Regions from separate parts of the Kitasatospora sp. NPDC096204 genome, predicted to be linked through region 4. Evidence: riboswitches for the same ligand, from Rfam matches in the RefSeq annotation. Region 4 holds a riboswitch; each other region holds the start of a gene.

Region 1 (7,777 bases), on a different contig from region 4:
TCTGCCCGTCGACGACCAGCAACTTGGAGTGGTTCCAGGAGAACGCGGTCTTCGCGGTGGTCATCGAGGCCACCTCGACGGTCACCCGGTCGGCGGCCGTGCCGAGCCGGGCCACCAGGTCGTCCCGGTACTTCGACGGCAGCGCGGTGATGTTGAGCAGTGGAGCGGCCCCGGCGAGGATCCGCACGTGCGGCGTGTTCCCGGCGGCCACCGACGCCTTGAGGCCGTCCACGATGGCGTCCTGGAACCCACCGTCCGGGAACGGGGCGAGAGTTGATATGTCGACGGTGCGGGTGGCCCGCGAGATGTTCTCCCGCATCCGGTCCAGCACCCGCCTGGTCCCGGCCCGTTCGGTGCAGGAGGCGTCCCCCCAGCACCCCGGCGTCTGCAGCAGCCACCCGCCCGGGTCCCCGGCCGGCGCGTCCAACCGGTTGCCCGCCGTCCGCTGCCACACCACGCCCTCCAGCCCGGGCGACACCTGGCGCAGAGTCCGCTCCACGGCGTCCAGGTGGGGAGTGCCGTCGGCCTGGGCCGAGTCCGCTGCGGGCGCCGGAGCGGCGAACGCGGGGGCAACGGGCAGCACGCCGACGGCGGCGGCGAGGGCCAGCGCGGAACCGGCCAGACGGCGGCCGGAACGGCGGGACTGGTGAGAGAGCACGTGCGAGTCCTTCATGCGGGGCCGGGGACGTTCACCCGGACGACACCGCTAAATTACCTCAAAGTAACCTGATGTGCTGTCAGGGTCCCATCAAGGCCGCGCATCCGGCCTGACGTACCATCTGCCGGAAGCCCGGCAGCCCCGGCCTCAGTGGAACACGATGGCGTGGCCGCCCTCGATGCTCGCCAGGCACGCCCGATGGAGCTGCCGCCAGGCGAAACGCTCCGTCTCGAACGGTCCGTCCGTCGCGAGGTCCACAGCCGGCCCGACCGCCCCGGCGTCGAAGGGAACACCCTTGCCGTCGAGCTCGATGCCGATCGACGACGCCATACCCGCGAGTTCGGCCAGCAGGCGCTGGCTGGAGCCGACGATGCCGGCGCCGTCGACGTTCGCCTCGTCAGGGAGGAAGAGCGGATCATCGAAGTCGACCGGCACGTAGTAGCCGGAACTGTCGGAGTGGCAGAGCAGATGAGAGTCGAACCTCGTCATCTCGTCCCGGACCTTCTCGCAGTCGCGCTCGTACTGGCGCTCGCTGACCTCCAGAGCCGATGTGACGGGCTCGCCGAAGTCCGTGAGCACCAGGATGCGGCGCAGCTGGGTCAGGTACCCGTAGGGGAAGCCGGCGGAGAAGGTAGGCGTACGAGGTGGATCGGTCATCTCCGGCTCGTGCCAGCTGATTCCCTCCGCCATGAGCGCCCGGCTGAGGCGGGCGAAGGCGGAGCGGTGGTAGTCGAGCCCCTCCGCGTCATTGCGCGCCTGGTCGTAGAGGAGTCCCACCGATATCGAAAGTCCCATGGGCCGGAGTGTAGGAGGGCCCCCTGACACCCGACCGCGCCTCCCGGGGCCTGCGAACCGGGATGACCTCCCGAGTCGAACCGAGATGACCCACCGCCGCCGCGGTGCGGCCCCGCCCGCGCGGCGTCGGTGGGCATCCGCAGGTTGCCGCGGCTCCCCCGTCCGCCCCTGCGGTCCCGGCCGCTCACCGCCCACCGCCCGCCGCCCGGCCGCTCGCCGGCAGGATCGCGAGCCCTGATATCTTGCCAGCGCCGTGGTGTACGGGAAACCGGTCGAATTCCGGTGCGGCCCTCGCCACTGTTGCCGCGGAGTACCGCGGCCCTCGCTGACCGGCTTTCCCCCCGGTCAGGGCCACTGAGCGGGCTGGGAGAGCCGCTTGGGAAGGTCGGCCGCGGCGCGTCGATGCGGAAGCCAGGAGACCGGCCACGGCGTGACATGTGCCACGAGGGTTTTGGAGAACATCTGCCCAGCGGTCTGCCGTACCCGTTTCGATCCATACCGCCTCGCCGACTCACCGGACGCGGTCGCCGCGGTGGCCGCGGTGACGAAGGCCGTCACCGGCCAGGAGCCCGGCCTCACGTCGGAGGCCTGGGAGGAGGTGCCCGGCCACCGGCACCAGGTCATGGTGTGCCGCGGCCCGCGTTGCACGGCCAAGGGCGCGGAGGAGGGACTACGCGCCCTGGTACGGAAACTGACCGAACAAGGCCTCGGCGACGACGACGTGCTCGTCACCCAGACGGGGTGCCAGTTCCCCTGCAAGGCGCCCGTCGCCAGCGTGCAGCCGGACGACATCTGGTACGGGAGGATCGACCCGGCTGTCGCCGACCGCATCGTCACCGAGCACCTCGCCGGCGGACGACCGGTCGAGTCCCACCGACTCCCCCGCCACAGGAGAGAACGGACAGGCCACCACGACGACTGATCGCGACCCACCGGCACGGGAGCGGGGTGAACCCCGTCCCGGGCCCACCGGCCGTCCCGTTGCCTCACGACAACGGGACACGACCAGTCGGCCACTTGCCGACGGTGTCCGGCCGACGCGGCCGTCGCGCTTCTCCCGGGGCAGACGAACCGGGTGCTACGGGTCGGGGCGGCGGGCCTTCGCCTCCTGGACACAGCGCTGGAGAAGGTACTCGACCTCGTCGGGAGCACAACGCATCCGGGCCTGCTGCCAGGCACTGTCGAAGTCGAACGGGGACCGGCTGAGCCGCTGAAGGCGGAGCGCCCGCAGGGTCGTACGCGGGGCGAGCAGGACCCGCCACAGGGACGCCCTCATCCGGCCCGTCCGTCCGGGGCGGCCCGGTCCTGCGGCGCGGTGGCCGCCGTCAAGTCCGAGATGGAGTGCCGGAGCAGGACCTTCATGGCCTCGTGCCGGGTCTCCGGATCCTGGAATCCGGCGCCGACCGCCTCCCACTGTTCGAGGAGCGGGTGCCACCAGGCGTTGCAGGACCTGATCGCGCGTGAGAGCCGTTGCAGGTCGGCCACCCGGTCCTCGTCCGGGAGCGCGGAGGTCCCCTCGATGCGGTCGATCACCACGAGGTCCGGGTGGTCGTAGAGGGCTGTCTTGAGGAACTCCAGCCGCCTGATCCGTTCGGTGTCGGCCCGCCGGACGGCCAGGGTCTCCCGCACGGTGGGCGACAAGCGGAGGGTGAACTTCGCGGACAGCAACCGGTAGTGGGGGTTGCGCCGTCTGTCGAGCGTGCCGAGGACGGCGTTGAGGGTGTCCTCGGCCCCGAGCGGGTCGTCCGGCTGCAACCCGGCGGTCACTTCCGCGGCGGCGGCACGGAGGTCGCTGCGGACCTGCTCCGCCAGATTGATCCGGTGCCGCAAGGCGGGTCGCCAGGTCAGGGTGAAGGTCGCCTCGAAGGGTACGCCCGCTTCGAGGCTGGGAAGTCGGCACGGCCGCGGGCAACCGATGGTGCGCGCGGCCCGCTGCCACGGCCACCTCATCGAACGGTGCCCTCGGGTCCGAAGAGCTTGTGGAACGGGGCGCCGACCAGGTGCTGGTAGAAGTCCTCGGCGATGTTGACGCCCTGCGCCGTGACGGAGCCCGTGAGCGCCTGCATCAGGTTCATCCCGGCCTGGAACATGCGGTGCCCGCGGAGCGGCACGAGCAACTGGTCACGGAGGTGCACGTAGCTGTCGGAGTCGGCGTCGTCTCCGCAGGAGCGGATCCAGCCGGTGATCCTCGGGATGGTCTCGCCCGCCGTCTCCGGGCTGCTGAGCAGCTCCGTCAGGGCCCGCTGGACATCGATCTCCGGCAGGTCGGCGGACAGCAGCCACGGCAGTCCCGGGGTGTCCAGCGACATCAGGGCGAGGAAGGCCAGGCTCCCGCTCCGGGACGAGCTCTTCGCCTGCTGCCAGGTCCGAACCTCGGTGACCATCCGGTCCCGGCCGGCAGGTCGGTGGACGAGCTCCTCGAAAGCCGCGAGCACGCTCTGCCGGACGGCCGGGTCGGTGGTCGTGTGGGCCACCCGCCGCAGCCGAACCACGGCCATCTTCGCAACGGCGGAGCTGACGTCGGGGTCGGCCAGGACGAGGCGGCAGGTAGCGACCACGGTGGGCGCGTTGCCGTTCGTGTCGGCCCACTGGTAGAGCGTGGCCCAGACGATGCGTCCGATGTGCTCGTCGTGTACCACGGCCCGGAGGACGGCACCCTGCAGGTCCGGCTCGGTCAACTCGGCCAACTTGTTAAGGTGTTCCCTCGTCCCATGGCGCAAGGCCAACGACGCGAGCATCCGAACCGTCGGGTCCGTCGGGTCAGGCCGGTCGGCGAGTTTCGCGAGCCAGCCAAGCAGCGGCGTACGCATGTCCTCGTAGTTGTCCCAGACGTACTCGAGCACCGCCCGCCCGTAGGCCGGCCGGTCGAAGAACACCACGTCGCGCCCGTCGACCGCGGCACCGACGTCCTGGATCCGGCGGCGCAGACCGCGGCCCGCGAACGGTGCCTGGACGGCCGTCCCCGTCGTCGGGCCGCGGTTCGCGGACTCCACCGCCGCCTGCAACTCCCGCGCGCCGGCGGATACCAGGGACACCGGCGCGGACTGCCGCACCGCCAGGGCGAGCAGCAAGTAGCGGTCCTCGAGCGCCAACGACCGCTCGGTCCTACCACTGGCGGCGGTGCGGTCACCGAAGAGCTCGTCCAACTCCCCACGCCAGTCCGACAGCGCCTCGAGCACACGGCCCTCGAACGTCTTCGCCGCGTCGCGGTCCGCTCCGCTGCGGAGCAGGGAAGGAGCCTGCTGGTCCGGGTGGTACTCCTCCCAGACCGCGAGGATCCGGCGGACCGCCCGGACCGCCTCCACAGCGTTCAGGCCTTGCAGTTGGGACCGGGCCTGAGTGGAGGCCCTGATCGCCCTGGCCGGCTCGTGGTGGCCGCCGGCCTCAAGATGGGCGTCCACCACCGCGCCGGCGGCGGGGGGCTCCGTCAGGCGGAGCACCTGCACCCCCGGCCGGGTGACCAGGCTGGTGACGTCCCAGACGTCCTGAGCGACCGTCAGCACCAGGTGGGACCCACAGCCGGCGAGGTGCTCGGCGTGCTTCCCCAGTGAGGCGAGGAAGTCGGCCGAGACCCGGTCGGTGTCCGGATCCTTGAGGTCGAGCTGGAAAGCGTGCCGCTCCTCCAAGGGAAGCCGGGGCCGGCTGGGCGAGTTCCAGTCCGCCTGCAGTTTGACCAACGCGGTGCTCGGTGCGGTGTGCTCGGCCAGCAGGCGCAGCGCGAAGGTGGTGGCGCCGATCGCGCGGGGGGCGACAACGACCAGGACGGGAGCCCGCACCCCGCCGGTGTCCGGGTCGAGCGCTTCCCGCCAGGCGTCCACCCACGCGTCACGGACGAACGGCTGCTCCAGGAAGACCTCACGGTCCAGTTCCTCACCCTCAAGGACATCGCGCTTGCGGGTCTCGAGGATCAGCTGCTTGACGTCGCCGCCGACGACGACGTCGACCTGCCGGTAGAAGTGCGCCACCGAACCGGTAGCCGTGTGGATACCCGGGGCCACCTCCCGGGTGGCGGGCCGCTCCGGAACCTCCTCGACCAGGGCCGGCGGGACGTCCGGCGACTCCGAGCGGTGACCCTGCCCGGGCTGTACCCACGTCGGCAGCCGGGACTCGAGCTCTTCGCCGACGTGTCCCTCGTCGCTCGGCTCGTCAGCGGGCCGGGGCGGGTGAAGGGTTTCAGACACGGGCTTCTCCCTTGTACGGATGCGACGGATGAAGTGGTGTCGGCTCACCGGGTGCGGCGGTCGATCCGGAGGTTTTCGACGGGCCCGTTGATCACGGGGTCGTTGAGCGCGCCGTGGAAGTTGAGGACGGCCCCCGCCCTGGCGGGCCGCTCCGACATGGGGTGCGTCGAGGGCGCGGAAGTCGGGCGCGGGGCGGCGCTGTCAGGGCCGGGCAGGTACCCGCGCAGGGAATCGGCGAACAGTCCCGGGACGAGCAGCCGGCACGGTTCCTCGAACCCGGGCTTGTCGGCCACCCGGGCGTTGGCCGCGAGGAACTGGCGTTCCGTCAGCCCAGGGCCGGTCCGTCCGGCCAGCACGGAGCGCCGGTAGACGGGCTCCGAGATGACGGCCGCCAGGAACAGCCCGTTGTCGGTAGCGGCTGCGATGGCCTGGTAGGCCGCGTCACTGTTGACCAGCCGGCAGGCGTCGTTGATCGCGGCGCCGCGGTGGTCGGGGACGCTCAGCGGGCCGACGTGGATGGCGGCGCGGAGGCGGATAGCCGGTCCGCCCATCCGGATGTCCTCGTAGCGCTGGAGCGCGGCGCTCAGGTTCCCCAGCAGAGGATCGACCAGCCGCGCGACGTGCCTGGGCGGGAGGAGCAGGATGACACCGTCGCCCGCGTCCCGGTAGCCGGTGCCCAGGGTGCACGGCGCGGGCAGTCCGCTCTGGGCGAAGACGGCCTCCAGGATGCTGTCCAGCTCGGACCGGACCGGCGACATCTGCACTTCGGGGAGCCGGCTGTAGCCCTTCATGTCGACGACCATGACGGCCTGCTCGGGCGGCACGTCATGGCCCGTCGCGTCGCGGTCGAGTGCGTCGCGGCCCGTCGCGTCGCGGTCCGGTGCGGAAGCGGAGGAAGTCATGGATAGGCGGCCTTTCGGCAGTCGGGGCGGTGGACGAGGCCCCATGCTGCTCGGCCGGACGGAGCGGTGGTGCCCAGTACTGGGCACCACCGTGGTGGCCTGCGTCACTCAGGCGAGCACGTCGGCCTGGATGGCCTGCATGTCCCGAATGACCAGTCCGCCACCGGCCTCGGTTCCGAGCCAGCCCCGTTCCCGCCACGGTCTGATCGCACTGCCGACGCCGTTCCGGGAGGCACCGATCAGCTGCGAGAGCTCGGTCTGGGTCAAACGCACCACAGTCTCGGCTCCGCGCCGGGAAGCCGCCTGGACCAGTCGGCCCAGAGCGGCGGCCAGACGCACCGGCACCGGCGCGGTCGCCATTTCCAGCCTGACCACCTCCGCCTCCCGAACGCGCGCAATGGCATGCCGCAGCAAGGGAATTGTCAAATCGTGTTTGTGGACGAAGGCGAGGAAGTCGGGGGCGGGGATGAGGTGGACGCGGCACGGTTCAGCGGCGATCACCGAGGCCGAGCGTGGCTGGGCGTCCAGGACCGCGAGTTCGCCCAGCAGTTCGCCTGCGCCACGGACGGCCAGCAGCGTCCGCTCGCCGTTGGCGCCCGCCAGGGTGACCAGCGTGGATCCGGAGCTGATCAGGATCACCTGGGTGCCGGGATCACCCTGACGGAGCAGCATGGATTTGGCGGGACGGATGCGTTCCGGTGCGAGATTGCGCATTTCTGACCAGAGCTGATCACCGATGAGAGATTCATGACGAAGATACATGTGCCCCCCCTTGAGATTCCTCGGATTGCAGAGGGACGATGCTCTCAATTCATGCAGGAATCCAACAGGCCGATTCCAGTCACTGTGCCCGCCGCAGCGATCAGGTCCGCCGAGACCCTGCGCCCGGAACTTCCGCTCGGCGAGCCCGGCCGGCCTCCACAGGCGCTGCGCCTCCAGTTCGACCAGGGCGGCCCGGTCCAGAGTCGCCAGGTCGACGGCGCCCACCGCCCCCGGCACGGGCGAGGAATCGGTGGTCCCGCTGTTCGTGCAGGTTGGGGCCCGACCTGCGGCCGAGCGACCCGCCGGCTGGGCACTGAACGGTGCCGCCCGGGGGTGAGCGCAACCGGAACTGCGACCAGGCGCCTCTGCGAGACGGCGGCGATCCCGCCCCGGGCTACGCGGGCATCACCCCGTGGATGCGGGAGATGGTGAACATCCGCTCGTCGTTCCGCAGGTGGCACCAGCCGTGCAGGTAGGGG
Region 2 (7,777 bases), on a different contig from region 4:
CCTCGTCCACGATCGAGTGCGCCAGCATCTGGTAGCCGCCGCAGACCCCGAGGACCGGCAGGCCGGCCGCCGCGCGCGCCCGCAGGGCCGGCTCCAGGCCGCGCTCGCGCAGCCAGGCGAGGTCCGCGACGGTGGCCCGGGTGCCGGGCAGCACCACCAGGTCGGCGTCGGCCAGCTCCTCCGGCCTGGTCGCCCAGCGCACCAGCACGCCCGGCTCCTGCGCGAGCGCGTCCACGTCGGTGAAGTTGGACAGCCGGGGGAAGCGCACCACGGCCACCCGCAGCACGTCCGCGCCGAGCGGCCCGGGCCCGTCCGCCCGGTCCACCACCGTGGACAGGTCCAGCGAGTCCTCGGCGTCCAGCCAGAGCCCGGGCAGCATCGGCAGCGTGCCCAGCACCGGACGGCCGGTCAGCTCGCGCAGCATGTCCAGCCCGGGCGCCAGCAGCCGCGCGTCGCCGCGGAACTTGTTGACGAACCAGCCCGCCACGTGCCGCTGGTCCTCCGCCGACAGCAGCGCCAGCGTCCCGTACATCGCCGCGAAGACCCCGCCCCGGTCGATGTCCCCGACCACCACCACCGGCAGGGCGGCGGCCGTGGCCAGGCCCATGTTGGCGATGTCACGGTCGCGCAGGTTGATCTCGGCGGGCGAGCCCGCGCCCTCGCAGACCACCACGTCGTAGCGGCGGCGCAGGTCGGCCAGGCACTCCAGGGAGCGCTCCAGCAGGACGGGCTTGCGCTCGCGATAGTCCAGCGCGCCCACCTCGGCCACCGGTCTGCCGAGCAGCACCACCTGGCTGCGGCCGTCCGCGCCCGGCTTGAGCAGCACCGGGTTCATCGCCGCCTCCGGCTCCACCCGGGCGGCCTGCGCCTGCATCGCCTGGGCGCGGCCGATCTCGGCGCCGTCGGAGGTGACGAAGGAGTTCAGTGACATGTTCTGCGCCTTGAACGGCGCGACCCGCACGCCCTGGCGGGCGAGCCAACGGCAGATCCCGGCCGTCACCACGCTCTTGCCCGCGTCCGAGGTCGTCCCCGCGACCAGCAGTGCGTTGCTCATCCCCGTCCCCTTCTCTTCGGCGACTTCCGCTCCAGCAGCACCCGCAGCAGGACGTGCCCCGCGACCGTCGTACCCAGCGCCAGCGCGCCCACCCGCCGGGAGAGCGCGCAGGCCCGCTCGATGTCGTCCACCGTCACCGGCCGGAGCTCCGCGCCCAGTACCGGCCGGTTCTCCACACGCTCGCCGTACCGCAGCGCCCCGCCCAACCGGACGCCCACCGCGCCGGCGAACGCCGACTCGGCCTGGCCCGCGTTCGGGCTCGGGTGCGCGGAGCCGTCGCGCCGCCAGACCCGCCAGGCCGTCCGGGGCTCGGGCGCGGCGGCCACCGTCAGCAGCGCCGTCAGCCGGGCGCCGGGCCAGCCCGCCAGGTCGTCCAGCCGGGCCGAGGCCCAGCCGAACCGGGCGTAGCGCGGCGAGCGGTGGCCCACCATGGCGTCCAGGGTGTTCACGGCGCGGAAGGCGAGCAGGCCGGGCGTGCCGGCCAGGGCGCCCCAGGTCAGCGCGTTGACCACGGCGTCGGCGGTGTTCTCCGCCACCGACTCGACCACCGCCCGGGCGATCTGCTCCCCGTCCAGCGCGCTCGGATCCCGCCCGCACAGGTGCGGCAGCCGTTCCCGGGCGGCCGTGAGGTCGCCCGCCGCCAGCGAACGGCCGATGGTGCGCGCCTCCCGGGTCAGCGAGGTGCCGCCGAGCACCGTCCAGGTCGCGGCCGCCGCCAGCGCCGCCCGGCCCAGCGGGCGCCGGCCCACCGTACGGTCCAGGGCGAGCGCGCCCGCCGCGACCGCGCCCACGCACAGCGCCGTGTACCCGGCCCCGGCGGCGCGGTCGTCGCGCCACAGCCGCCGCTCCAGCCGGGTCGCGGCGCTGCCGAAGACGGCCACCGGGTGGCCCCGGCGGGGGTCGGCGAAGCGGGCGTCGGCGGCGTAGCCCGCGACGGCGCCGAGCGCGAACGCGGCGGCGCGGGTCAGCGGGCGCGCGGAAGGGGAAGACGCGGGCGGGGTCATCGGTCGCACGGCGGAGGGCAGCTCGGGGTCGGGCAGGGCGGGGCAGCCTGCATCGCGTGCGTGTCCTCACTCAGGGTCCGCGCCCTGGATCGACGTGACGGCGGCGAGAGTCTCCTGGCTTCCGGGTCGAACGCACCCTCGGAGCCTTCCAGCGGCCGTCGACGGCCCGCCGTGGCGATGTTCCGAGCGTGCTCCCCGGTGACAGTGGCGGGACCGCGCCGGACTTCCACCGGCTTCCTCTCCATGCCTCCGTTTGGCCCCAGGATCCCATCACGGGCCCGAACCGGGAGTCAACCGAGGTCACGGAGGGGTTGGTCACACGCGGACGCCGCTGACGCCCCGTGGGGCCGGTCGGCGCGGCGGGCCGAGGACGGGGTCTGCCGCTGCCCTCGTCCGCTGCCTTCGCCCTCCCGGGGCCGGCCGTCCTTACCGTCCTCACCGTCCGTCTCCGGCGCCACCTCGGCAGCGCGGGGCCGCCGGCTCCTCGGCAGGGCCGGCCCGCCGCCCGGGTGACCCGGACGGCCCAGCCCGGTGGCCGGGCGGGCGGGGCGCCGGTGAACTGGTGCCCGAACACCGTCCGGTCCGTGAGCAGGAGAGCGGGGAGCGAAATGCGTTGGGGAACCGCAGCCGTCGTGGCGGCCGCCGCGGTCGGGGCCGCCGTGCTGGTGATCGGCCGTCGGGCCTCCGAGCGGATGGTCCGTCCGGTGACCACCGTTCAGGAGTCCGCTCCGGTCGTCGTCCGCGGCCTCGCCCCCGGCCGGGTCACCTTCACCCGCGGCCCCGGGAGCCTGCGCCCCGGCCGCTGGGCGGTCGAGTGGGCGGACGGCGGGCACGCGGTCGTCGAGGAGATCCTGCACGGCGACGAGCAGGAGGTCACCCGCCGGCTGGTCCGCGCCGACCGGGGCACCCTCGCCTCCGGCACCGAGGTCCGCTTCACCCCACGGGTCCACCTCGGCGACCCCACCGAGGCGCTCGGCCTCGCCTTCGCCGACACCGCCGTCGACGGCGAGCTCGGCGCCCTTCCCGCCTGGCAGCTCGACGGCAAGCGCGGCACCTGGGTGATCCTGGTGCACGGCCCCGGGGCCGACCGCCGGCAGACCCTTCCGGTGCTCCCCGTCCTCGACCGGCTCGGCCTGCCCGCCCTCGCCGTCACCTACCGCGGCGACCGGGGTGCCCCCGGCTCCCCGGACGGGCTCAGCCACTTCGGCGAGACCGAGTGGCGCGACGTCGAGGCGGCGGTACGGCTGGCGCTCGACAGCGGCGCCGGCAAGGTGATCCTCTACGGCTGGTCCCTCGGCGCGACCATGGTCCTCCACACGGCGGCCCACTCCGCCTGGTCGCACGCCGTCCGCGGCCTGGTCCTCGACTCGCCCGTGCTCGACCTCCCGGCGTCCGCCCGCCGGGACGCCGCCCGCTCCGGCTTCCCGGGCGTCGCGGCGGAGCTCGGCGCCCTCGCCGCCGAAGGCCGGACCGGCGTCGACCTCGCCGACTTCGGCCGCATCGCCGAGGGCGCCGACCTGCGGGTGCCCACCCTCCTCCTGCACAGCCCCGAGGACCGGATCGCCCCCTTCGGCACCGCCGAGAAGCTGGCCGCCGCCCGCCGCGACGTGGTCAGCCTCCAGGCCTTTCCCGGCGCCGACCACGCGACCCTCTGGAACAGCGCCCCCGAGCGCTACACCGAACTCCTCCGGCGCTGGCTCACTCCGTTGCTCTAGCCGCCTTCCGCGCGAGCCGTTCCGCGCGAGCCGTTCCGTGCGAGCCTTTCCGCGCGAGCCGTTCCGTGCGAGCCTTTCCGCGCGGGTCCTGCCGTTCGATCCGTTCCGCGTGAGCCCCCCTCTCACCGCGCCGGCGCTTTCGGCCGGGTCCCGTCGGTTTTTCCGTTTGTCTTCCCCCGTCCACGAATGAACGTTTCTCTCATTCCGTCGAGCGCGCACGAGAAGTCGGCCGGCCCGACTTCTCGTGCGGCACGATCCCCCGCCCCCGCCCTCCATCCGTCCGGATTCGGGCTGGACAGCCCGGCCGGATGTCGGGGGAGGGGATTGCCCGCGCGAAATCCGGCCCGTCGTCAGGGGCAAGAATTGGCCCGGGCTCTTACCCCCCACCCGTACGCACGGTGACCGGTCGAGCATTCCCGGCAACCGGGGCGCCCGGGATGGCATGGGCAGGCCATACGATTCCGGCCAGGCGGTTTGCCGCTGTTGCCCGATCTTGCGGAGGTGCCACCGCCGCTCGCCCGGTCGTACGGACAACCGGATGTGACAGAAGGCCGGTACAAGGGGAAGACTGCTCGACGTGACGTCTCGGAACCCGCGCGACCGTGATGCCCCGCTCCCGCCGACGATCGGTACCGGTGCGACGGTGACCCGTCTCCCCGGAACGGCCCAACGGCCCGCCGGTGGCAGGCCGGGCGGGGCGGGTGTCCCCCGTAACGGAGTACCCCGGCGACGGGGACCGGCTCCGGCTCCCGGGCGGGGTCGGGTTCCCGTGCCGGAGGGCTTCCCGGCACCCGCCGAGCTGGCGCCGCTGGCCCGCCGGATGCTGGTGGACGCCGTCCGGGTCGCCCGCTGGGCCGGCGAGCTGGCCGAGGTCGACAAGCGCGGCGAGCTGCTCCCGGAGGACGCCCGTGCGGCGGGCCGGGCGCTGGCCATGACGGTCGGCGCCGCCACCAAGGCATGGGGTCGGGCGCTGCTGGTGGGTCTGGTCGAGGCCCGGGACGGCGGAGCCGGCCCCGGCTGGCGCCTGCACGCCTGGGAGCACGACGACGAGGCCGTGGTGCGCGGCTGGTCGGCGCTGTTCGACGCCTGGACCCTCCTCGCCCCGGTGCCGCCCGCCGCGCTGCGCGGCGTGTTCGCCGTACTCGCCGGGCAGGCCGTGGACCAGGCCCCGCAGCTGCTCTCCTTCCTGCACCTGGTGGACGGCCCGGTCGCCGAGAGCGAGCTGCTGGAGCTGCTGCGCCGCGGGCTGGACGAGCGCCGGGTCGGCGCGGGCCTCGGCGGGCCGGGCCTGTCGCCGGTGCCGCACGCGGCCTCGGCCGTCTCCGCCGTCCGCGGCACCTGCCGCGCGCCGCAGATCGACACCCCGGCCGCGCCCTCGGACGTGGCCGCCGTCCTGGACTGGATGCTGGACGGCCTGGCGGCGGTCGGCGCCCTGGTGCGCAGGAACGATGCCGCGGAGCTGTCGCCGCTCGGCCACTGGGCGGTGCGGGCCAAGCTGGAGGAGATCTGCACGGTCGCCCAGACCGCGGCCGGGCACATCGAGCAGAGTGCCTTCGAACTGTTGAACGCCTGCGCCGACTACTCGCCGGGCCCGGCCCGCGCCGAGTTCCGCGCCTGGGTCGCGGCTCGTCCGGCCGACCGCGCGGTGGGCGAGCTGCTGGAGGCCGCCCGGGGCGACGACGCGCTGGTGCGCGGGCTGGCCTTCGAGGCGTTGCGGGTGGCCGGGGGGCCGGCCGAGCAGGCGGTGCGCGCGGCGGTGGACGCGCCGGTGTTGCGCCCCTACGCGCTGCTGTGGCTGGCGGAGCGCGCGGACGAGGGCGTCTCCCCGGCGGACGTGCTGGGTGCGGAGGATGCGGCCTGGCTCTGGGTGGACACCGCGGCCGCAGTGCTCGACCACGGGGAGACCGAGTTGCTGGTGGGCCACGTCGAGGGCGCCTCGGCGGGCGACCCGGTGCGGCTGTTCGCCCGGGCCCGGCAGTCCGGGCACCCGCGGGCGGCCTCGGTGCTGACGGCGGTCTCGGGCGTGCACCCGGACCCGGGCGTGGCCCGGGCGGCCCGTCGTTCGGCGTTCAGCGTGCACACCGGTGGCGCCTGATTTTTATGACATTTGAGATGGAGTTCGTCGTCCACGGCGACGGCGGCTCCGTCGTCAGCACCGACCGCGCCTGCGTCGTTCACGTCGTCGCCAGCACCGACCGCGCCTTGGGCGCCCGCACCCGCGGCGTTCGACTGTCGTGAAAAGTCATAAGAGTCAGGGCCCGGAACCTGTTGGTTCCGGGCCCTGACTCTTATGACTTCTGCGGGGAATCAGCCGATCCGAGACTCAGCCCGCCGGGCGCGGACGTCGCCGACCTTCTGCCCCACCTTGCGGCGGATGACCAGCAGCGGCGCCATCGCGGCGAGCGTGATCTGGGCGAACGCGCCGACGTGCATCAGGTTGTCGCCACCGGGCAGTCCGGTGGCCCAGGCGGCCAGGCAGCCGATGGAGACCACGATCCAGCAGAGCGTGGCGGTGGCCAGCAGGCCCTGCGGCTTCGGGTACTCGATCCGGCTGACCATCAGGTACGCGGCGCCGAAGATGGCGAGCAGACCGGGCAGGAACGGCGGGTCGAGCAGCACGATGGCGATCACCGTCATCGCGCCCATCGGGCAGGGCATGCCCTGGAACACCCCTGGCCGCATCTTGACGGCCGAGAAGCGGGCCAGCCGTAGGACCACCGCGAGCAGCACCGTGATCGCGATGAGCGCCGAAAGCTTGGTGTTGGACCCCTGCGAGACCATGCCCCAGACCGCGACGAAATAGGCCGGCGCGATGCCGAAGCTGATCAGGTCCGCCAGGTTGTCCAGTTCCGCTCCGAGGGCGGACGAGCGCAGCTTGCGCGCCACCAGGCCGTCGAAGAGGTCGCACATCGAGCCGATCAGCAGCAGCGTCACCGCGGTGGCGGCGCTGTGCCGGTCCGGAGCGGCGTCCGGGTTGGTGATGTGCGGGACCAGGACCCCGGTGGTGATCGAGTAGATCGCCAGGAAGCCGCAGACGGCGTTCCCCAGGGTCAGGAAGTCGGCGGTGGACAGGTGCTGAGGAGAGCGCGGGGCGCGCAGCTCGCGGTCGCGCGCCCAGCGGCGGCGGCGCAGGGCCGTCTCCTCGTCGTCCAGGCCGACGATTGTTTCAGGATCAGTCACGGTCAAGGCGCGTCACCCCGGCTGTGGTTTTCTGGCCGACCTCGACGCCGACCTCGACGCCGGCCGGCAGGTAGGTGTCGACCCGGGACCCGAACCGGATCAGGCCGATCCGGTCGCCCTGCTCGACCTTGGTTCCGGCGTCCACGTACGGCACGATGCGGCGGGCCACGGCCCCCGCGATCTGGACCATCTCGATGTCGCCGAGCTCGGTGTCGAAGTGCCAGACGACCCGCTCGTTCTGGTCGCTGTCCTTGTTGAACGCGGGGACGAAGCCGCCCGCGACGTGCTCGACCGACGTCACCGTGCCCGGCAGGGGCGCGCGGTTGACGTGGACGTTCAGCGGGCTCATGAAGATCGCGACCCGGGTGCGGCCGTCCGGCCAGGCGTCGATGCTCTGCACCACGCCGTCGGCGGGGGAGATCACTCTGCCCGTGCCGACCTCACGCTCGGGGTCGCGGAAGAACCACAGCATGCCCGCGCTGAGCGCGCAGGCGGGTACCGCCGCCAGGGCCCACTTGCCGCTGCGCCGGGTGAGGGCGGTGGTCACGGCGGCCGTGGCGAGGGTGGGGACGAACCAGGGGGTGGCTCCGCGCGCGATGGTCACGCGGGGTCGCCGACCGGCCGTCGGGGCTGCGAGGGCATCGCGGTCCGTGACGGAGGTGTGAGGGGACGGGCTGATGGGCATCGAAGACCTTTGTCGCGGGGGATCATGGCCGCTGGACGGGGGCCACCGCGGGATCGGTAATAGAGGGACGGCTTGCTGTCCCGGTGGATGCTATCGGGAGCACACGGTGGGTGGGCAACCCGCCTGCTCGTTCACGTGT
Region 3 (7,777 bases), on a different contig from region 4:
GGGCTCGGCCGGGTCCAGCCCGTGCAGCACGCAGAACTCCTCGAAGTCCTGCGGGTGGAACATCCGGGCCCGGACGGTGTCGAACCGCTCCAGCGCCTCGGCCAGCAGGTCGGCGGTGTCGGCCAGGTAGCGCTCGTGGTCGGGGGCGTCCGAGATCCCCCAGGCGCGGGCCCGGGCGAAGTCCGCCGCGTTGGTGAGCACCCCGATGACGAACGCCTGCTCGGCCCCCTCGGCCGGCCGCGGCCGGTGCGGAGCCCGCACCACGGGCCGCGAGCCGCCGGAGGTGCAGTCGGAGTTACGGCGGGCGCGCCCCTTTTGGCTCATCGATGGCTCCTGGCTTCGGCGGTCGGGTGAAGTTGACGATCGGCGACGAGTTCGCCGCTGACCGTCTTCCTCCCCATCCGCGCGCGCCGCACACGTACGGCGTGTCACAGGAATGTAACCACCGGTAATACGGGCCCCTCCGGGCCACGGGTCAGGCCGGCCGGGGTGCCCTGGCCAGCTGGCGGGACTGGGCGACCAGCCGGCCGGACTCGTCCCAGACCTCCGCGTCCTCCTCGAAGTAGCCGCCGGCCAGGTTGCGGGTCGCGTGGGTGACCCGCAGCCAGCCGGGCACGGGCCTGGCGCGCAGGTGGACGGTCAGCTCGACGGTGGGGGCCCAGCCCGGCAGGCCGAGGTCGAAGGTGACCGGCGGCAGCGCGTCGGCAACCATCAGGAGCAGCAGCGGGTCGGGCTCGCGGCCGTCGGCGAGCCGGAACCAGCCCTGGATCCGCCCCTTGCCGGAGGGCTGCCCGAGCGCCCAGCCGGCGGTGGCCGGGTCCAGCCGCAGGTCGAACCGCTCCAGCAGGGCGGCCTGGGCGATCAGCTCCTTGGGCGCGTGTTCGACGCCGATGCACTGGTCCGGCGGCGGCAGCTGCGGCGGCTGCGCGCTGGTGCGCACTTCGCCGTCGGCGGCGGCGAGGTCGCCGTGGCTGGCCACCACGCGCAGCCGCTCGACGCCGTCCTGGCTGAGCGAGGCGGTGCCGGTGGACAGGCCGCGGCCGGTGCGCAGCACCTCGGTGCGGACGGTGGCCGGGCCGGGGGTGGAGGCGGACAGGTAGTAACCGCTGATCGACACCGGGTCCGGGTGGGCCTCGTGCTCCAGCGACAGCGCGTGTCCGGCCACGGCGAGCAGCAGTCCGCCGTTCACCCCGCCGCCGATCTGCCAGCCGGCGCCGAGCTCGGCCTCGTAGCGGCCGGCCTCCTCGGGGTGCCTGGTCAGGGCGATGCCCTGGTCGAACTCGCTGCGGGTCGCCGTGGTCATGTGGCGGGACCTGCCCTTCACGCGTGGTTCCGGACGTCAAGTTACTGACAAGTAGGTCCACAGCCTACGCCGACCGGGTGAAACGCGGAACGGCCGCCGGACACCTGTTCGGGTCCGGCGGCCGTTCACGGGGCGCCTGCTACCGGCGGATGCCCGGCTTCAGCTCCAGGAAGCGGGCGAGCATGCCGTTGACGAAGGCCGGGGAGTCGTCCGTGGAGAACTCCTTGGCGATCTCGACGGACTCGTCCAGGACGACCGCGTCCGGGACGCCGTCCTCCCAGATCAGCTCGTACGCACCGAGCCGCAGGACGTTGCGGTCCACGATCGGCATCCGGTCGAGGGTCCAGCCCACGGCGTACTGCTCGATCAGGTCGTCGATGCGGCGGGCGTGCTGGACGTACCCCTCGATGAGCTCCATGGTGTACTCACCCACCTGCGGGGTGCCCTCGTCGGGCTTGGGCTCGCGGGCGCGGGCCACCCAGTCGGCGAGGACCTGCTGCGGGTCGACCCCGCGGTGGTCGGCCTCGAAGAGGATCTGGAAGGCCCTGGTGCGGGCCTTGCTGCGTGCGGCCGACACGGACTTACTTCACCCGGCCGAGGTAGCTGCCGTCGCGGGTGTCGACCTTGATCTTCTCACCGGTGGTGACGAAGAGCGGCACCTGGATCTGGGCACCGGTCTCCAGGGTGGCGGGCTTGGTGCCACCGGTGGAGCGGTCGCCCTGGACGCCCGGCTCGGTCTCGGCGATGGTCAGCTCGACGGCGGCCGGGAGCTCGATGTACAGGACCGAGCCCTCGTTCTGCGCGACGAGGGCCTCGAAGCCCTCCAGCAGGTACTTGGCGGCGTCGCCGACGACGGCCGGCTCGATGGTCAGCTGGTCGTAGGTGTCCATGTCCATGAACACGAAGTTCTCGCCGTCCTTGTACGAGAACTGCATGCCGCGCTTGTCGACGTTGGCGGTCTCGACCTTGGTGCCCGCGTTGAAGGTCTTGTCGACGACCTTGCCCGTCAGGACCTCCTTGAGCTTGGTACGCACGAAGGCCGGGCCCTTACCGGGCTTGACGTGCTGGAACTCGACGACGGACCAGAGCTTGCCGCCCTCCAGCTTGAGGACCATGCCGTTCTTGAGATCGTTCGTGGAAGCCACGGGCGCACTTACTCCTGGATATAGCTGTCAAGGAACCAAGGGGGTGCGTCCTGCCGCCCACGGCCCGGGGGCCGCGGTCACAGGGCGAGGAGCTCCTTGGTGGTGATGGTGAGCAGCTCGGGCCCGCCCTCTTCGAGGGGGCGCACGACGAGCGTGTCCTCGATCCGGACCCCGCCCCTGCCCGGGAGGTGGACCCCTGGGCCGACGGTGACCGGTACGCGGCTGTCCAGTTTACCCATGTCCGCCGGACCGAGTCGCGGGGCCTCCCGGATCTCCAGCCCGATGCCGTGGCCCACCGGGTGCGGGGAGGCCTCGGTGTGGCCGGCCGCCTCCAGGACCTGCCGGGCGGCCCGGTCGGGTACGCACTGCTCCACCCCTGGTCCGAGCGCCTCCCGCCCGGCCCGCTGGGCCCGGAAGACCAGCCGGTGCAGCTCCACCTGCCAGGGCGCGGGAGCGGCGCCGATCACGAAGGTGCGGGCGGTGGAGACGCCGTAGCCGCGGTACTGGGCGCCCATCACCACGGTCAGGAAGTCGCCCTCCTCCACCCGGCGGTCGGTCGGCTGGTGGGCGGCCTGGCCGGAGTGGCTGCCGGTACCGACCGAGACCGGGAAGGCCGCCCGGTCGGCGCCGTGGTCGATCATCCGGCGCTCCAGCTCCATCGCCAGGTGCCGCTCGGTGCGGCCGACCAGGATCGACTCCAGCAGCTCGCCGAGCGCCTGGTCGGCGATCTCGGCGGCGATCCGCAGGTCGGCGATCTCGTGCTCGTCCTTGACCACCCGCAGCCGCTCCACGGTCTGGCCGAGGTCCACCAGTCGGGCCCCCTCGGTCAGGCCGCCGACCGCCCGGTGCCGGCTGACGGTCAGGTCGTGCTCCTCCACCGCGAGGCCCGCCACCCCCGAGCGCGCGGCGGCCGACGCGGCGGCCAGCGCGGTGTCCGTCCCGGCCGCCACCGGCAGCCGGGTGACGTCCGGAGCGATCAGGTGCTCACCGGTGTCGTCCGGCGGCAGGTCGTCCGGCAGCGCGAGCAGGGCCCGCTCTCTGGTCAGCAGCAGGCTCGCCCCGCAGGGCGCGCAGCCCGTCAGGTACCGCACGTTCGCCGCACGGGTGATCAGCGCCGCATCGGCCCCGGCCGCACCGCAGTGCTCCCTCACCCGCTCCCGCCGCCCCGCGTACGCATCCGCCATGCGTCGAGCCTACGAACCCCCGGCCCGAACCGCCCGCCGAGCGCCCCCGACAGAACCCCCGGTGCCCCTTGCACGCCCCCGCGCGACCGCGCCGTGCCCCGCTCCCCGACCCGCCGCGCCCTCTTCGGCGGCGCCCCGGGGCCCCGGCGTCCGGGAATGGGCAGGGCCAGGCCCGCGTTCTCCTCCAGTGAAAACGACTTCCATTTCGGCACCCGGTCCCGGTCCGACACCCGGGGCCGGACACCCAGGCCCCAGGAGGACCCGATGGCCCGCAGCGAACTGCGCCCGGTGATCAAGCTCCGCTCCACCGCCGGCACCGGCTTCACGTACGTGACCCGCAAGAACCGCCGCAACGACCCGGACCGGATGGTCCTGCGCAAGTACGACCCCGCCGCCGGCCGGCACGTCGACTTCCGCGAGGAGCGCTGACCCCGCACGCGCCGAACGGCGCCGCCCCGGGTTCGGGGTGGCGCCGTTCCGCCTGCTCGGAGGCCGGCAGCCGGCCCGGTCACGGGTTCCGTGGCGTCCAGCGCTTCTCGACCCGGGCGAGCTTCCAGTACCCGATCGCGATCGCCCAGACGACCACGAACAGCCCGGCGATGGCGTAGCCGACGTTGTCCAGCGAGATGTCCGCGATGAACCCGGTGACCGGGTCGGTCAGATCGAGCTTCTCGTGCAGCACCCCGACCAGCTCGATGGTGCCGATGACGAAGGCCACCGCGATCGACAGACCGGTGATGGTCAGGTTGTAGTACACCTTCCGCACCGGGTTGGCGAAGGCCCACTGGTACGCGAAGTTCATGAACGTCCCGTCCAGGGTGTCGAACAGGCTCATCCCGGCCGCGAACAGCAGCGGCAGGCAGACGATCGCGTACCACGGCAGCCCGGAGGCCGCACCCGAGCCGGCCATCACCATCAGGGTGACCTCGGTCGCGGTGTCGAAGCCCAGGCCCAGCACCATGCCGACCGGAAACATCTGCCCCGGCCGGGTGATCGAACGGGTCGCCCGGTTCAGCACCCTGGCCATGAAGCCGCGCGAGTCGAGGTGCGCCTCCAGCTCCTTCTCGTCGAACTGCCCGGCCCGCATCGAGCGGAACACCTTGAGGATGCCGAGCAGCGCCGCCAGGTTGAGCGCGCCGATCAGGTAGAGGAAGGCGCCGGAGGCCGTCGTGCCGACCATGCCCAGCCACTTGTGGGTGGCCGACTCGTCGTCCATCAGCGTGTTCGCCAGCTGCGCGCCGCCCGCCACCAGGGCGGCCATCAGCACCACCATCGAGGAGTGCCCGAGGGCGAACCAGAAGCCCACCGAGACCGGCCGCTTGCCGTCCGCCATCAGCTTGCGGGTGGTGTTGTCGATCACCGCGATGTGGTCGGCGTCGAAGGCGTGCCGCATGCCGAGGGTGTACGCGGTGATACCCAGGCCCACCCCGAAGACCTGGGTACCGACCGCGTACCGCTCGGGTGCGACCAGGAAGATCAGCGTGCCGAAGGCCACCACGTGCATGGCCACGATCACCGCCATCAGCCCGGCCGTACGGACGGTGTCCTCGCGCCGCCATCTGAAGGCGGGCAGCACGGAGGGGCCCGGTTCGGGCCCGGCGGAAACGGTTTCGGGCAGGGTCATGCGGATCACGCTCCAGCACCTCGTGGAAAACCTCGTGAGATGCCGTGGCCGGTCTCCTGGCTGACGGGAACACCCGTACCCGCCTTCCCAGGCGCGCGAGGCGCCCAGTGGCTTCATGGGTACGGACGACGCTCCTCCGTAGGCGGAGGAGCGACCCGATCACAGTGGCGAGGGCCGCTCCGGGCTGGGACCCCTGAGGGTCCGTCACCGGTCTTCCCGAGCACCACGGCGGGGAACACCGTAGGGCCCCGCCCCGACCCATGCAAGGCTGCGCACCTACGCAGGTGTCCAGGATCACAGGCCCCCGCCTGCGAGAATGTCCGCATGCATCTCGTACCGGAGGACCGCGCGGGCCACCGCACCATCGACGGGCACCGGGTCTGCGAGGCCATCGCCGCGATCGGCGACCGCACCCACGTCCGGTCCTGGTCCGAGCGGTTCTCCCTGCTCGCGGACCCGGGCCGGCTCTCCCTGTTGCTCGCCCTCCACCGGGCCGGGCCGCTCGCCGTCACCGATCTCGCGGTCGCCACCGGCATGCGCGACCCGGCCGTCTCCCAGGCCCTGCGGCTGCTCCGCACGGCCGGCGTGGTCACCGGCGACCGGGACGGACGAGTGGTGCGCTACCGGCTCGTGGACGAGGCCATGCGCCCCCTGCTCGACGAGTGCGCCGCCGCCGAGCACCACGAGCCCAGCGCGGCGGCGGGCTGACCGGCGCTCGGAACCGCGCCGCGGCCCGGCCGGATGAGTACGATCATGGTGTGCCGTCCCACCCCCACGCCTGGCCCGCCGACCGCTGGAACACCCGACCGGTCAGGGCACGCGTGCTGGCGGTCGCCCGCACCCTCACCTCGGCCACCCGGGTCCTGGACGTCCTCACCCTGCTGAGCCCGGACGGCATCGAGCGCTACTTCACCGTCAACCCCGGCTCCGCCTTCGCCGACCGCGCCCTGGACGAGTACCTGCACGGCCTGTCCGGCTTCACCGTGCTGGACTGGGAGGACGCCGTCCGCCGCCGCTTCGACCTGGCCGTCGCCTGCGCCGTCCACTCCTCCATGCACCGCCTGGACGCCCGCCTCGTCGTCCTCCCGCACGGCGCCGGCTACAACCGCCTGGTCACCGAGTCCACCGGCGACACGGTCAGCGCCGCCGGCCTGTCCCGCAACGAACTCACCCACCATGGAAGGGTGTTCGTCGACGTCCTCGGCCTCTCCCACCCCGAGCAGCTGGACCGGCTGCGGGACTCCTGCCCCGAGGCGCTGGACGTCGCCCGGGTCGTCGGCGACCCGTGCTTCGACCGGATGCTCGGCAGCCGGCGCTCCCGCGACGGCTACCGCGCGGCGCTCGGCGCCGTCGGCGGCCGACGGCTCGTCGTCGTCAGCTCCACCTGGAGCGAGCACTCGTTATTCGGCCGCCACCCCGACCTGCCCCAGCGGCTGGTCCGCCAACTGCCCGCCGACGAGTACACGGTGGCCGTCGTCCTGCACCCCAACGTGTGGAGCCGGCACGACCCCGAGGCGCTGCTCGCCGCCGCCCGCCGGATGGGCCTGCGCCTGATCCCGCCCCACCAGGGCTGGCAGGCCGCACTGGTCGCCGCCGACTGCGTGATCGGCGACCACGGCTCGGTCACCGTCTACGGCGCCGCCCTGGACCACCGAACCGCACCCTGCTCGTCGCCACCGGCGCCGCCGAACTCGACCCGCGCTCCCCCAGCTACGCCTTCGGCCAGGCCGCACCCGTCCTCGACCCCGACGGGGACCTCACCGCCCAGCTCGAACTGGCCCTGGCCCGGGAGCCGGCCGACCTGAGCGGCATCACCGACCGGTCGCTCGCCCACCGCGGCGAGTCCGCCCGCCTGCTGCGCCCCCTGCTCTACTCCTTCCTGAAGGAGCTGGACGAACCCCGGGACGAACCGGCCCTGCCGCCCTACCCCAGGCCCGTCCCGCACCCAGCCGCCGAGGGGCCCACCGCGTACGACGTCGAGGGGCGGAGCGAGGGCACCGACGTCAGCCTCCGGCGCTACCCCTTCGACCCGGACGACCACGCCCCGCGCGGCTTCCACGCCCTCACCGACGACCACCCCGGCGACGCCCTGCGCTACACCGCCGAGGTCCTCGCCCGCACCGAGGTGCACGCCGAACTCCCCGCCGCCCGCTGGCTCGCCGACACCGCCGCCGAACTCCCCGGCCTCGCCGTCGCGGTGGCCGCCCTCGGCCCGGCCCGCCACCTGCTCCGGCTGCGCACCGGCCTGCTGCTGGAGGCCCGCGCCGAACCGGACTGGAACCACCCCGACCCGGCGATCGACCCGCTGCTGCTCGGCTCCGCCGTGGCCTGCTGGCTCGCCGAAGGCGGCGCCCCGGCCGCCCTCCCCGACCACGGGCTCACCGTCCGCACCGGCGAGCACCGCACCCGGGTGTCGTTCCGTACCGGGCCCTGAGGCGCGTCTAGCCCCGCAGCTCCCGCAGCCGCGCACGGCTGCGCTCGGCCAGTTCCTCGTCGCCCCGCTCCTCGGCGAGGGAGGCGA
Region 4 (7,777 bases):
TTCGGGGGAGTAGAGCACGTGACTGTCACCGAGAGCGCGCGACTCGCGGGAGGCGGTCAGCCGCCGGTCTCACGACGCCGGAACCGGCGCGACCCGGCCGCCCGCAAGCGGTGGGGCCTGCTCCCCCAACCTCCGGACAACACCGAGAAATACCTCTACGCCCGCACCAACCTGTGGGTGCTGACCTGCTTCTCCCTCATCAGCTTCGCCTGCATGGTGGCCAGCGAGATCGGGCTGCTGAGCGCGACGCCGTGGTTCCTCTTCTTCATACCGCCGCTCGCCTTCACCATCGTCTACTACCTGATCTCCCGTTGGGTGCACGGCTTCAACGAGACCTTCGACCTGTCGGCCCACCGCGCCCTGGTCAAGTCGTGGCAGCCCGAGCGCTACCCGACCGTCGACATCTTCCTGCCCGTCGCCGGCGAGCCGATCGAGGTGCTGCACAACACCTGGACCCACGTGGCCCGGCTGCGCGACCAGTACCCGGGCGAGGTCACCCCGTACGTCCTCGACGACAGCAACAGCCCACAGCTCGCGCAGATGGCCGTCGACTTCGAGTTCGTCTACGGCACCCGCGACAAGCTCGGCTGGTTCAAGAAGGCCGGCAACCTCCAGTTCGGCTTCCGCAACTCCGACAGCGACTACATCCTCATCCTGGACGCCGACTTCGCGCCACGACCGGACCTGCTGAACGAGATGCTCCCCTACATGGAGGCCAACCCGCGCCTCGGCATCGTCCAGTCCCCGCAGTTCTTCCGCATCCTCGACTCGCAGAACTGGATCGAGCGCGGCGCCGGCGCCGTCCAGGAGCTGTTCTACCGGACCGTCCAGGTCTCCCGGCAGCGCAACGACGGCGCGATCTGCGTGGGCAGTTGCGCGGTCTACCGGCGCGCGGCGTTGGAGGAGAACGGCGGCACCACCCTGATCGGCCACTCCGAGGACGTGCACACCGGCTTCGACCTGCGCCGCCTGGGCTGGGACCTCCAGTACATACCCGTCGCCCTGGCCACCGGTGTCTGCCCGGACAACGTCGGCGGCTTCTTCAACCAGCAGTACCGCTGGTGCACCGGCTCGATGAGCCTGCTCGGCAGCAAGAAGTTCTGGCGGACCAAGCTGCGGCCGGTCACCCGGGCCTGCTACCTGTCCGGCTTCTTCTACTACATCCACACGGCGCTGTTCACCGTCGTCTCCCCCCTCATACCGATCGTCCTGCTGCTCGCCCGCCCCGACCTGATCCGCTGGGAGAACACCGCGCTGGTGCTGCCCGGCCTGATCTACGCGACGATCGTCTTCCCGCTCTGGCACCGCAATCCCTACCGGCTGGAGGCCTGGGCCGCCCGCATGATGTACGGCTGGGCGCACGTCTTCGCCATCTGGGACATCGTGCGCCGCAACCGGATGGCCTGGCAGCCGACCGGCTCCAGCGGCGCCAAGAGGAACAAGACCCGCCGGTTCTGGATCGGCGTCATCGTCTGGGGCGGCGGAACGGCCCTGCTCTGGGTGCTGCTGAGCATCTGGCGGATGCTCACCATGGGCCCCCTGAACTTCGCCCTCGTCCTCGCCTCCGGCCTCTTCTACGCCACCATCGTGGGCCGGGTCCTCGTCCAGCCGCGCCCCACGGAAGCAGTGTGATCGCCATGACCGCCCCCCTCCGGCGGGCCGGCCGACTCCGTCGCCGGCTGGCGCTCCCGCTGCTGACCGCCGTCGGCCTGCTGCTCGTCACCGCGTGCGGCCCCCAGGACCCCGGCTTCGCGATGCAGAAGGACCTCGCCCCAGCCCCCGCCGCTGCCGCCGCGCCCCCCGGAGCCGCCGGCAGCGCCGCACCGACGGCGCCGGCCCGGCCCAAGGCCCTGCCCGCCGGCGTCCCGTACGACGTCACGCCGCTGCTCAAACCGAGCCACAAGTACCTCGGCGCCGCCCTGCCCGACGTCCCCGCCACGATGGACGCGCTGCCCGGCTACAGCTCCGCGATCGGAAAGCAGCCCAACGTCCTGGAGTACTACGCCCACTGGAAGGGCGGCTTCGACACCGCCGGCGTGCGCCGGATCCACGAGGCCGGGGCTCTGCCCTTCATGGCCTGGGAGCCGCACGACCGCTCGCTCGCCTCGATCGCGGCCGGCGACACCGACGACTACGTGCGCGGCGTCGCCAAGGCCGTCGCCAAGCTCAACCTACCGATCGCCATCAGCATCGCCCACGAGATGAACGGCGACTGGTACCCGTGGGGCCGTCAGGCCACCACCCCCCAGGACTTCGTGGCCGCCTGGCGCCACGTCCACGACCTCTTCGACCAGGCCGGCGCCACCAACGTGATCTGGGTCTGGAGCCCCAACATCACCGACCCCGCGCCCAACACCCGCCTGGCGCCGTACTACCCCGGCGACACCTACGTCGACTGGGCCGGCATGACCGGCTACTTCACCCGCACCGGGCCGAAGACCTTCGAGACCCTCTACGGGCCGACCATGGCCGAGATCCGCACCTTCTCCGACAAGCCCTTCTTCATCAGCGAGACCGCCTCCGAGCAGGGCAAGCGCCAGCACGCGGACATCGACCAGCTGTTCTCCGGGCTGGAGGCACACGACGACATCGTCGGCTTCGTCTGGTTCAACATCGTCAAGCGGGCGGACTGGCGGGTCGAGGCCGTCCCGGACACCCTCGCCGCGTTCAAGCAGCGCGTGTCCGACCCCCGTTACGGCTTCGACATCCGGAACCCCCGATGAACACTGATTCCGACTTCCCTCCCGTCCCGCGCAGCCGCTCCGCCCACGGCAGCCCCGCCCACGGCCAGACCACCGAACCGGAACCCGACCCCACCGGGTCCCGCACGGCCGTGGCGGTGGACAACCCCGACGGCGTCGACCTCGCCCCGTACACCATCCCACCGGTCCCCGCGATCGGCTGGGACCCGGGCGCCAGCCCCCGCCGCCGCCGGATCGCCCTCGGCCTGCTGGGCGCCGTCCTGACCGTCCAGGCCGCGCTCTCGCTGCGCCTGCTGGCCGCCGCGCACCCCGACGAGGCCGCCGCCATGGTCGCCGGGCGCCAACAGCTGGCCCACCTCCTACACGGCACCCCCGTCACCACCGACCTGGTCGACCGGGTGCACGGCTCACCCTGGCTCTACCCACCACTGGCCGGCGCCGCCGCCGACGCCAACGGCATCTGGGGCACCCGGCTGCTCAGCCTCGGCTTCGCGCTGCTCACCACCGTCCTGTTGTACTCGCTGACCCGGCGGCTGTTCAACGAGCGGGTCGCCATCTGCGCGATCGCCGTGTACGCCGTCCTCCAGTCCACCGTCGTGGTCGGCTTCTACGCCGCGCCCGAGTCCCTCGCCGTCCTGCTGGTCGCCCTCGCGGCCTGGACCACGGTGTTCACCGCGAGACGCCATCCGGCCCTGGCTCTGCTCGCCGCCCCGCCCACGGCGCTGGCCTGCACCGTGGCCTACTCCGCGGCCTTCGCCGTCCCCGCCCTGATGGCCCTCGCCTTCGCCTGCGCCCGGCCGTACCACCGGGTCGGCCCGGCCGGCCTTCGCGCGCTGCTGGCGGCGCTCGGCACCCTCGTCCTGCTGCTCCCGTACGGCACCCTCGGCAAGGTCGCCGGGTGGTCACCCTCGCACGGCAACGCCCCCGGCTCGGCCGGCTCGATCCTGGTCGCCACGCTCCAGTGGGCGGGCCTCTTCACCGTCCTCGCGGTGGCCGGCACCATCGCCTACGCGCGCCGCGAACAGATGAACGAGCACGACGCGCCGGAGAGGGACGCCGTCCCCACCACCCGGGGCCTGCGCGCCCTACTCGGGGCCACCCTGACCGTCACCGCGCTGCTGGTCCCCGCCGCCCACCTGTGGACCGGCACGTCCGGCGCGCTGTTCCGCCACCTCGGCTACGGCATGCTGCTCGCCGCCCCGCTCGCCGGGGTCGGCCTGACCCGGCTGGTCGGCGCCCACTTCCGCCATCCCCAGCTCGGCATCCTGGCCTGGGTCGCCCTGCTCGCCCTCGGCCTGGAACAGTCCGCCCTGCGCTACCAGAACGGGCCCGACTCCGGCCGCCTGCTGGCCGTCCTGGCGGCCCACACGCAGCCCCAGGGCCGCTATCTCACCGAGGTCGACGGACTCGCCGAGTACTACCTCGGCAGCGTCTCCAAGCCCGAGCAGTGGGTCTCCGCGCGCACCGGCACGGAGTACCGCGACGGGGCCGGCGTCCAGCACCACGGCGACGACGGCAGCGTGGCCGCGATCCGGGACGGCTGGTTCACGATGGTCGTCCTCGACAGCACCGCGCCGAGGGCCACCGACCGGGCCGTGAGCGAGGCCCTGAGCACCGCCGGGCACTACCGGCTGGTCGCCCAATTCACCTCGCCGACCGGTGATTCGAGTACGTACAAGGTCTATCTCAAGCACTGACCGGCCGCCCGTCCCACGCACATCCGCGACACGACAGGCACAACATATGGTGCCACCACAGTCCGGCGGCACTACATGTATGCTCGCTTCTGCTGTCGATGCAGGGGAACCCGGTGCGAATCCGGGACTGCCCCGCAGCGGTGTGCGGGCGGCTCCAGCAGCCGTACCGCGAGTCCGATGACCTGCCGCCAGCGTGCGCCACGGCCCTCCCGCAGAGGCCGCGCCGGCACGAGCAGTACCCCTCCGGGCCTCGCGGGCGGGCCGGGGAGTCACCGTCGCGCGACGCCATCTGCGTTCGTGCCGTGCTCCCCTGCCCCGATCGGCCCGGTGGCCCCCGATCACCGCCGCCGATCGCCGCCAGGAGAGAGCGCCTTGACCACCGCCGCCTCAGCCACCCTGCCCGCCCAGGGCACCGGTACCGCCTTCACCGACCCGACGGTCTCCGACCCCGGCGGCGCCCTGCTGCGGCTTCTCACCGACCGCAGCACCGACCTCACCGAGGTCGACCCCGGCCATGTCGCCGCGGCCGCGCTGCGCGGCCGCCACGCCGGCTCGGACTTCGCCGAGCTGCGCGGGCTGGCCGTGGACGCCGCCGCGTCGATGATCGCCGAGGACCCCCAGTACTCGAAGCTGGCCGCCCGCCTGCTCGCCCTGGAGATCGTCGACGAGGCGAACAGCCAGGGCTCGGTGTCCTTCTCCGCCTCGATCGCCGTCGGCCACGCCGAGGGCCTGATCGGCGACACCACCGCGGACTTCGTCACCAAGCACGCCGCCGCCCTGGACGCGCTGATCGACACCACCGGCGACGACCGCTTCGAGTACTTCGGCCTGCGCACCGTGCAGTCCCGCTACCTGCTGCGCCACCCGATCACCCGCAAGGTGATCGAGACCCCGCAGCACTTCCTGCTCCGCGTCGCCTGTGGCCTGGCGGTCGGCGACAGCGAGCAGTCCGTGCGCGAGGTGGCCGAGCTGTACGGCCTGATGAGCCGCCTGGAGTACCTGACCTCCTCGCCGACGCTCTTCAACTCCGGCACCCGGCACCCGCAGATGTCGAGCTGCTACCTGCTCGACTCGCCGCTGGACAACCTGGACTCGATCTACAACCGCTACGCGCAGATCGCCCGCCTCTCCAAGCACGCCGGCGGCATCGGCCTGTCCTACTCGCGCATCCGCTCGCGCGGCAGCCTGATCCGCGGCACCAACGGCAAGTCCAACGGCATCGTGCCGTTCCTGCGCACCCTCGACTCCTCGGTCGCCGCCGTCAACCAGGGCGGCCGCCGCAAGGGCGCGGCCTGCGTCTACCTGGAGACCTGGCACGCCGACATCGAGGAGTTCCTGGAGCTCCGCGACAACACCGGCGAAGAGGCCCGCCGCACCCACAACCTCAACCTGGCGCACTGGATCCCGGACGAGTTCATGCGCCGGGTCAACGCCAACGAGGACTGGTCGCTGTTCTCCCCGGCCGACGTGCCGGAGCTGGTCGACCTGTGGGGCGCCGACTTCGACGAGGCCTACCGCAAGGCCGAGCAGGCCGGCAAGGCCGTCCGCACCATCCCGGCGCAGACCCTGTACGCCCGCATGATGCGCACCCTGGCGCAGACCGGCAACGGCTGGATGACCTTCAAGGACGCCTCCAACCGCGCCGCCAACCAGACCGCCCTGCCGGGCCGCACGGTGCACTCCTCCAACCTGTGCACCGAGATCCTGGAGGTCACGGACGACTCCGAGACCGCCGTCTGCAACCTGGGCTCGGTCAACCTGGGCGCCCACGTCGCCGTCGGCGCCTCGGCCGACGACCTGATCGGCGCGATGGACTGGGACCGGCTGGACGCCACCGTGCGCACCGCCGTCACCTTCCTCGACCGCGTGGTGGACATCAACTTCTACCCGACCACCGAGGCCGGGACGTCCAACTCCCGCTGGCGGCCGGTCGGCCTCGGCGTGATGGGCCTCCAGGACGTCTTCTTCAAGCTGCGGCTCGACTTCGACTCGGCCGAGGCCAAGACCCTCTCCACCCTCATCGCCGAGCGCATCATGCTCACCGCGTACGAGCGCTCCGCCGACCTGGCCGAGCAGCTCGGCCGCCACGAGGCGTACGGCGAGACCCGCGCCGCCCGCGGCGAGCTGCACATCGACCACTTCCCGACGGCCGCCCCGCAGTGGGCCGACCGCTGGACGGCGCTGCGCGCCCGGATCGCCGAGACCGGCCTGCGCAACTCGCTGCTGCTGGCCATCGCGCCGACCGCGACCATCGCCTCCATCGCCGGCGTGTACGAGTGCATCGAGCCGCAGGTGTCCAACCTGTTCAAGCGCGAGACGCTGTCCGGCGAGTTCCTCCAGGTCAACCCGTACCTGGTGCGCGAGCTCAAGGATCTCGGCGTCTGGGACCAGCAGACCCGCGACGCCCTGCGCGACGCCAACGGGTCCGTCCAGGAGCTGAACTGGCTGCCGGCCGAGGTGCGGTCGCTGTACCGCACGGCCTGGGAGCTGCCGCAGCGCGCCCTGATCGACCTGGCCGCGGCCCGCATGCCGTACCTGGACCAGAGCCAGTCCCTGAACCTGTTCATGGCGGCGCCGACCATCGGCAAGCTCAGCTCGATGTACGCCTACGCGTGGAAGGTCGGTCTGAAGACCACCTACTACCTGCGTTCGCGCCCGGCCACCCGCATCGCCCAGGCCGCGTCCGGCACCGCCCGGGCCGCCGCGCCGGTGCCCGTGAACACTCCCTCCCTCACCCCGGAGCAGGAAGCCGCCATCGCCTGCTCCCTGGAGAACCCCGAGTCCTGCGAGGCCTGCCAGTGAGCACCCCTGAAGACCGCAAGATGCTGCTCGACCCCGGCTTCGAGCTGACCCTGCGCCCGATGCGCTACCCGTCGTTCTACGACCGGTACCGGGACGCCATCAAGAACACCTGGACGGTGGAGGAGGTGGACCTGCACTCCGACGTCGCCGACCTCGCCAAGCTGAGCGAGGGCGAGCGGCACATGATCGGCCGCCTGGTCGCCTTCTTCGCGACCGGTGACTCGATCGTCGCGAACAACGTGGTGCTGAGCCTCTACAAGCACATCAACTCGCCCGAGGCGCGGCTGTACCTCTCGCGGCAGCTGTTCGAAGAGGCCGTCCATGTGCAGTTCTACCTGACGCTGCTGGACACCTACCTGCCCGACCCGGAGGACCGCGCGGCCGCGTTCGCGGCCGTGGAGAACATCCCCTCCATCGCGCAGAAGGCCAAGTTCTGCTTCAAGTACATGAACGCGGTCGACCACATCGACTCGCTGCAGACCAAGGAGGACCGCCGCGCGTTCCTCCTGAACCTGATCTGCTTCGCGGCGTGCGTCGAGGGCCTGTTCTTCTACGGCGCGTTCGCCTACGTGTACT

The links. Region 4 has a riboswitch for cobalamin ahead of ACIQ87_RS04550 (ribonucleoside-diphosphate reductase subunit alpha). Riboswitches for the same ligand answer to the same signal wherever they lie in the genome.
Region 1: linked by a shared signal. The riboswitch ahead of ACIQ87_RS27550 ((2Fe-2S) ferredoxin domain-containing protein) and the one ahead of ACIQ87_RS04550 (ribonucleoside-diphosphate reductase subunit alpha) in region 4 are both predicted to bind cobalamin.
Region 2: linked by a shared signal. The riboswitch ahead of ACIQ87_RS13655 (cobalamin biosynthesis protein) and the one ahead of ACIQ87_RS04550 (ribonucleoside-diphosphate reductase subunit alpha) in region 4 are both predicted to bind cobalamin.
Region 3: linked by a shared signal. The riboswitch ahead of ACIQ87_RS16295 (HoxN/HupN/NixA family nickel/cobalt transporter) and the one ahead of ACIQ87_RS04550 (ribonucleoside-diphosphate reductase subunit alpha) in region 4 are both predicted to bind cobalamin.

Annotation. Positions count from the first base shown of each region.
Region 1 covers NZ_JBIWFT010000028.1:107,209-114,985, reverse strand. The annotation lists gene ACIQ87_RS27560 (phospholipase) at 1-658, opposite strand, end outside; gene ACIQ87_RS27555 (hypothetical protein) at 806-1,453, opposite strand; cobalamin riboswitch at 1,691-1,896, shown strand; gene ACIQ87_RS27550 ((2Fe-2S) ferredoxin domain-containing protein) at 1,884-2,375, shown strand; gene ACIQ87_RS27545 (hypothetical protein) at 2,532-2,729, opposite strand; gene ACIQ87_RS27540 (hypothetical protein) at 2,726-3,403, opposite strand; gene ACIQ87_RS27535 (hypothetical protein) at 3,400-5,634, opposite strand; gene ACIQ87_RS27530 (hypothetical protein) at 5,679-6,536, opposite strand; gene ACIQ87_RS27525 (Crp/Fnr family transcriptional regulator) at 6,645-7,523, opposite strand; gene ACIQ87_RS27520 (helicase-associated domain-containing protein) at 7,693-7,777, opposite strand, start outside.
Region 2 covers NZ_JBIWFT010000010.1:160,028-167,804, forward strand. The annotation lists gene ACIQ87_RS13650 (cobyric acid synthase) at 1-1,054, opposite strand, end outside; gene ACIQ87_RS13655 (cobalamin biosynthesis protein) at 1,051-2,058, opposite strand; cobalamin riboswitch at 2,166-2,299, opposite strand; gene ACIQ87_RS13660 (alpha/beta hydrolase) at 2,667-3,773, shown strand; gene ACIQ87_RS13665 (hypothetical protein) at 4,543-5,868, shown strand; gene ACIQ87_RS13670 (hypothetical protein) at 5,886-6,011, shown strand; gene ACIQ87_RS13675 (CDP-alcohol phosphatidyltransferase family protein) at 6,081-6,959, opposite strand; gene ACIQ87_RS13680 (phosphatidylserine decarboxylase) at 6,946-7,638, opposite strand.
Region 3 covers NZ_JBIWFT010000013.1:28,032-35,808, reverse strand. The annotation lists gene ACIQ87_RS16325 (hypothetical protein) at 1-324, opposite strand, end outside; gene ACIQ87_RS16320 (thioesterase family protein) at 476-1,303, opposite strand; gene nusB (transcription antitermination factor NusB) at 1,443-1,880, opposite strand; gene efp (elongation factor P) at 1,885-2,448, opposite strand; gene ACIQ87_RS16305 (M24 family metallopeptidase) at 2,526-3,632, opposite strand; gene rpmG (50S ribosomal protein L33) at 3,897-4,061, shown strand; gene ACIQ87_RS16295 (HoxN/HupN/NixA family nickel/cobalt transporter) at 4,141-5,256, opposite strand; cobalamin riboswitch at 5,285-5,499, opposite strand; gene ACIQ87_RS16290 (ArsR/SmtB family transcription factor) at 5,581-5,964, shown strand; gene ACIQ87_RS16285 (hypothetical protein) at 6,015-7,061, shown strand; gene ACIQ87_RS16280 (AAA family ATPase) at 7,698-7,777, opposite strand, start outside.
Region 4 covers NZ_JBIWFT010000003.1:250,695-258,471, forward strand. The annotation lists gene ACIQ87_RS04535 (glycosyltransferase family 2 protein) at 214-1,632, shown strand; gene ACIQ87_RS04540 (glycoside hydrolase family 26 protein) at 1,638-2,723, shown strand; gene ACIQ87_RS04545 (glycosyltransferase family 39 protein) at 2,720-4,399, shown strand; cobalamin riboswitch at 4,449-4,604, shown strand; gene ACIQ87_RS04550 (ribonucleoside-diphosphate reductase subunit alpha) at 4,796-7,201, shown strand; gene ACIQ87_RS04555 (ribonucleotide-diphosphate reductase subunit beta) at 7,222-7,777, shown strand, end outside.